2 regions of the Paenibacillus sp. EC2-1 genome follow, and region 1 is predicted to be linked to the other one. Evidence: riboswitches for the same ligand, from Rfam matches in the RefSeq annotation. Region 1 holds a riboswitch; the other holds the start of a gene.
What was found. Region 1 has a riboswitch for S-adenosylmethionine ahead of metA (homoserine O-acetyltransferase MetA). Riboswitches for the same ligand answer to the same signal wherever they lie in the genome.
Positions count from the first base shown of each region.

Region 1 (3,188 bases):
AAACGGGTTTCTCTTCACGAATTGAAGGGAACCCGTTATTTTTAAATTTCATAGCCAATCTTTCTTGCGGAACAGATAAAACATGCCAGAACCGAGGAAAATCATAAGGCCGATGACAGCAAAATAGGAATACTTCCATTTTAACTCAGGCATAAATTCAAAGTTCATTCCGTATATACCTGTGATGACAGTTAGAGGCATGAAAATGGTTGTCATGGCCGTAAAAACTCTCATGATCTCATTCGCGCGATTCGCTATACTGGACTGATATGCTTCTCGAAGGTTACTCATCAGGTCGCGGTAAGTTTCGAAGGTCTCGGATATTTTTACAGCATTCTCATATATATCGCTAAAGTACTTTTGCAGCTGATCATCAATCAGGCGTAAGTCTTTCTTATTCAGTGTATTGATCACTTCTTTTTGCGGACCAAGTACTTTTTTAAGCCACAGTATTTCACTTCGTAGACCAATAATTTCGTTCAAATGTGATTTCTTGGTATGCATTAGAATATCTTCTTCAAGCTGATCTATACGTGCTTCAATTCGGTCACCAACTGTGAAATAGTTATCTGTAACCAAGTCGATCAGAATATATAAGAATCGGTCAGGTGTGTTAGCCTCATCTTCCCAGAGTAGAGGCTTCACAGCGCGAAGTTCATGAATCTTCTGTTTCGTCACCGTAATGATGAAATGCCTGCCAAGGAAGATATTAAGAGCTCTCAGGAAGATTTCCTCATCATCAAATCGAATGCTGTTAACTACGATAAAGTAGTGGTTCTCATATATTTCAATCTTAGGACGCTGTTCTTCCTCGCTCTGCGTGTCTTCTACAGCCAGATCATGCAGAGAGAAGAGAGGCTGGAGCTCCAGCAAGTCCTCTACATCAGCGTCGATCCAGTAAAATCCGTCTGGTGGAGCTATTAATGTCGTTTCAATATCGTCTACAGGGGTAAAAACACCCGAATTTACCAACCGGATTTTCATCTGATATCACTCCTTAATTCACTGCTTGCGCATTATCGAATAAAGGCATAGGGTATCAGCTTACCGGCATAGTCGTATGCGAACAAGTCACATGACTCGGCAAAAGGGTTTAATAGAGCACACGAAAAATAACGTTGCCCGCCACCGGTAAGCTGATCTTAATCCTATGCGGTTTTGCGTCACTTACATCCAGCTTCTGGCTCGGGTCACCGTCCATCTTTCATGTCACCTCTTTCATATGGTTAATTAGCACCTGTCTAGTATAACGCTGAGGTTATTACCTTTTCAAGGTGGAATTAAGGCGTCATATGTCCTTGTACAGGATATGGAAGAAAGCGGTGAAATGTTCTTGTTTTTTAACACAAAGCTTCTTGACGAAAAAATGTTCTTGATTTAAAGTATTAATCAGCAATATTAGGAAATTTACAACTTTATATCAGCGAAATCTTATCAAGAGCAGGTGGAGGGACTAGCCCTATGAAACCCGGCAACCGGCGGCAACATCGCACGGTGCTAATTCTTGCAGGATGTATTGTGGCCTTACGTAGTAAGGATCGCTGCAGTCTGACAGATGAGAGAGGCGCATAGTTTCTGTACATATGACCTTTCTCAACAGAGATAGGTCTTTTTTGTATACCTTGGCCTTCTCTGACCATGTATTATGCAGTCTTGACTATTTATTAACCCGAAGGAGGAATAATGATGCCGATCAAAATTCCAGACACCCTGCCTGCAAAGGAAATACTTGCTGGGGAGAACATTTTCGTAATGGACGAAAGCCATGCATTTCAACAGGATATCCGCCCGCTGCGGATTGCCATTCTGAATTTGATGCCAACTAAGGAGACGACAGAGACGCAGCTGCTAAGGCTGATCGGTAATTCCCCTCTCCAGGTCGATGTTGTGCTGCTTCATCCGGGCTCCTACACTTCAAAAAACACCCCGGCAGAGCATCTGGAATCATTCTACAAAACATTTGAAGAAGTCAAGCATCGCCGGTTTGACGGCATGATTATTACGGGTGCGCCAGTGGAACAGCTAGAATTCGAAGATGTGAACTACTGGGATGAACTTACCGAAATTTTCGAATGGAGCAAGCAGAATGTAACTTCAACGCTCCATATATGTTGGGCAGCTCAAGCAGGCCTTTACTATCATTATGATGTGGCGAAGTACAGCCTTCCCGAGAAGTGTTTCGGTGTATTCTCTCATACAGTGAACGAGCCAACGGTTAAGCTGCTCCGCGGCTTTGACGAAGTGTTCTACGCTCCTCACTCCAGGCATACCGATGTGCAGCGAGAAGATATCAAGCGAGCGAAAGACCTTATGATTTTATCAGAATCCGAGGAGGCTGGCGTGTATCTGGTAGCCTCGAAGGATGGCAAACAGATTTTTGTGACAGGACACTCAGAATATGACTCTGATTCACTTCGGTGGGAGTATGAGCGGGATGCAGCTAAAGGGATGGATATTGCACTTCCGCGTAACTACTATCCGAAAGACGATCCGGCAAGGAAACCTCCTTCTGTATGGAGGGCTCATGCGAATTTATTATTCTCAAATTGGCTCAATTACTATGTATATCAAGAAACACCTTATGATATCGGACCACAAATATAGATAAAAAGAGAATGTACAGCTGAAGGAGGAGCAGAGAACAAGATGGAGAACAAGCATCTGAAAATTGAGAGTAGATTAGCTCAGATTGGATCGATAGAGGAACCGGTTACGGGAGCTATTAATTTTCCAATCTATCAAGCGACTGCATTTCGTCATCCGAAATTAGGTCAAAGTACAGGCTTTGATTATATAAGAACGAAGAGTCCGACAAGAACAGTGCTTGAGGAAGCGGCGGCAGCACTTGAATCGGGTGATGCGGGATTTGCCTGTAGCTCAGGTATGGCAGCCTTACAGACTGTGTTTGCCCTGTTTGGTCAAGGAGATCACCTCATCGTGTCACTGGATCTTTACGGGGGCACTTATCGTTTGATTGAGAAAATCTTATCTAGGTTTGGAGTTACGGCAACGTATGTAGATACCAATGATATGGATGCGTTAGAGCAATCAAGAACACCGAATACGAAGGCGATCATTATTGAGACGCCAACGAACCCGCTCATGATGATTACGGACATCGAAGCTGTCTGTAGTTGGGCTCGTCATCACGGAATAATTAGTATTGTAGATAATACCCTGCTTACACC
Region 1 covers NZ_CP186006.1:4,246,497-4,249,684, reverse strand. The annotation lists gene corA (magnesium/cobalt transporter CorA) at 49-984, opposite strand; SAM riboswitch class I at 1,429-1,562, shown strand; gene metA (homoserine O-acetyltransferase MetA) at 1,687-2,604, shown strand; gene ACK8P5_RS19765 (PLP-dependent transferase) at 2,647-3,188, shown strand, end outside.

Region 2 (3,188 bases), 330 kb from region 1:
TCCACCTACCATACCCGACATTGCGGTATAGGAAACAAGGGTAACGATTGTGATTGTCATGGCAGCAAGTAAGCCTGGTCTTGCTTCGGGAAGCAGCACTCGCCATATCACCTGGCCAGTAGATGATCCCATCGAATGAGCTGCTTCAATCACACCCTTGTCCACCTCATTGAGTGATGTTTCAACTAATCTTGCAAAGAACGGAGCTGCACCAACCACGAGGGGAGGAATCGTGCCAAGCACGCCATAAGACACACCCACAATCGACTTCGTAATCGGAATCATAGCTACAATCAGAATGATAAACGGTACGGAACGAAGGATATTTACCACAAATGACAGAACCCCATATCCAACACGAACCCATCTTGATGAGGATCGGGCTGCCATGTATAACAACACACCAATTGGAAGTCCAATTAGGAATGTAAACAAGGCGGATGATGCCAGCATTTTAAGTGTGTCCAGTATCGCGGTAACAATCTCATCCCAGTTCACTTCAGAAAAATTAAGACCAAACATCAATCCATCACCTCCACATCAAGTCCCTGTTCGAGCAGTCTCTGAATGGTTAGGTCAATCGCTTGCATATCGCCTTCAAATCGAACAATCAACTGACCGTACGGTGTATGTTTAATCGTTGAAATTGTACCTTGTAAGATTGCGAACGCAACTCCGGTTTCACGAACGGTTTGAGAAAGCGTTGATTCATACGTTTTGGAACCGAGAAATGTAATCTTAGCCGCACGGGACGATTCAGCGTGAGGCGCATGAATGGCCAGTTTTAACGCATCCCCACTATCTGTTTCCTTACGGACAAATTCCTGTGTTACTTCATGTTGAGGTTTTAAGAATACTTTAGTAACGGGACCTTCCTCCACTATTCCACCTTGATGAATGACCGCAACACGGTCACAGATTGTCTGGATGACGTGCATTTCGTGAGTAATGAGCACAATCGTTAGATTGAAGCGCTGATTGATGTCGAGCAGCAATCTAAGAATGGAATCGGTTGTCTGTGGATCTAGTGCAGAGGTCGCTTCATCACAGAGCAACACTTCTGGATCGCTCGCAAGTGCCCTTGCAATACCAACCCGTTGTTTCTGTCCGCCAGACAACTGCGAAGGGTATTTGTTACGATGTGCCTCCAGTCCAACAAGTTCTAGAAGCTCATTTACTTTGCGTTCAACCTCAGCCTTCGGTGTCTTAATTAAGCGAAGTGGAAATGCGATATTCTCAAATACCGTTGCAGAAGATAGCAAGTTAAAATGTTGAAAAATCATGCTGATCTTTCGGCGTTCCGCTTGAAGTTGCTTATTGTTAAGAGACGTTAAATTAACTCCATTAACCCAGACCTCACCGGAGGTTGGGCGTTCGAGCAAGTTGATACAACGGATCAATGTACTTTTACCTGCTCCGGAGTGTCCGATAACTCCGAATATTTCACCTTTTTCAATCGACAGATTCAATTCTGACAATGCAGTCGTTAACGTTCCGGCTTTTCCATACTGCTTCGTCAAAGATTTAAGTTCGATCAATCCCAGTTCCTCCTCATACAATTTATCGAATGATACAAAAATAAAAGAGCCCTCTCTTTGCAGAATCAAAAAGGGCCCTCTTTACGTAAAGACGAATGCCTTTTCTCATCTGTCAAAACTGCATGATCATCCGCAGTTTTGAAGGAATTAGCACCATGTCATTCCAAGCGCTTCAGTCACGATTGACTGTACACTAGGAATCGGTTGCCGGGCTTCATCGGGCCTGTCCCTCCGCCTCTCTCGATAAGAAAACATCGATATGAAATTATAATTAATTAGCTTTCAATAACATTTCAAATTCAAGAATGCAATTGTTAGTATAGATTCTTTTTGCATGTTTGTCAAAAGGAATTTATAGGCTTAAAGCCTCAAGAACTTACACCTTTATCCGCCCATAGTTCATTAGTATAGCGATATGAAGCTGACAAAGTCTTGCATACCATATCAAGTCCTTGCTTCAAATCATCCAAATGCTGATCCAGATCCTCTAGCTCTATTTTGTCATGGAGCCCTTGGTGCCGCTGCCACAGATCATCTTGCATCTCGGAGTTCATATAATGAATCTCTGCATTTCTTCGTTTACGCAGTGCATCGATAGCCGGATCATAATGATCATTAATCGCTTCCAGTTTACTCGCTAAATCTTCATGTGTTTTGGTATATCTAAATTGACGAACTACTGTAAAGTAGGAGAAATGAGCTTTATACTTGGCGGTATTCAGATTATATATCTCATTCAGTACGGTTCCAAGCTTATCAAGATTGGAGAATACCCGAATGAACCCATCCTTATAAAAATATACATATCGTGCATAGTCGCCTTGTTCCAGTGGAGACATGTCATCAACATATCCCGCTATTACGGATTTACGAAAGTGACTTGCAGCAAACCAGCTCTGCTCCAATTCATCCAATGATCCAATGAGACCACGAGTCCAGATCTCCAGCTTACGGAAGTCATGTGTTGGGTCTTGGCTCTTCTCAATTTCCTTTTGTAGCAACTGCGTTGTCTTTACCATGGTCTCCACGGCATCTTTAAGTAATCCTTCATTTATACGGGGTGGTTCCCCAAGTAATATTCGAAGCATGGCGTTCCCCCCTAAAAGTTAAGTTCTGGCTTATCGGGACCGATCTCATTCCTATCTTTAAAATGTCCTTAACTAGCCTATATTCATTCCTATTTACAACAAAAAACCCCGAACAATTGTCCTGGGATTTTGTTGATGATTGAATCTAACTACTTCATTTGTGCGCGTTTGACGAAGTGGACTGATCAAGAAGGGTTCTTTCCGCTAAGGGGTCTGCTTAACTGCCATGCTCTTACGCTTAAATAACATAAAACACCGAATAATCCGGATATGAGTAATGTATGGCCCAAAGCTGCAAAAATATACAATTCTTCATTGTGTAGTGTTGCCATCAAGAGTGGACCACTTAGTACTTGCATTAAGCAAAGAACGACTGCTGATACACCAAGCATTTGAATTTCACGATTATTCCGGTTTCGCCAAAAGGCAAAGTGTCCCATCACCGCTACCACTAGTAACAGAAGTGCTGCCGCAACCCTATGCATAAAGGCAATACCTACTCCACCTGATAGCTCCGGGATAATCTCACCATTACATAACGGCCAGCCAGAACAACCTTCTC
Region 2 covers NZ_CP186006.1:4,577,587-4,580,774, forward strand. The annotation lists gene ACK8P5_RS21400 (methionine ABC transporter permease) at 1-522, opposite strand, end outside; gene ACK8P5_RS21405 (methionine ABC transporter ATP-binding protein) at 522-1,538, opposite strand; SAM riboswitch class I at 1,641-1,788, opposite strand; gene ACK8P5_RS21410 (Cthe_2314 family HEPN domain-containing protein) at 1,907-2,626, opposite strand; gene ACK8P5_RS21415 (COX15/CtaA family protein) at 2,812-3,188, opposite strand, start outside.
Region 2: another riboswitch for S-adenosylmethionine. It lies ahead of ACK8P5_RS21405 (methionine ABC transporter ATP-binding protein); the one in region 1 lies ahead of metA (homoserine O-acetyltransferase MetA).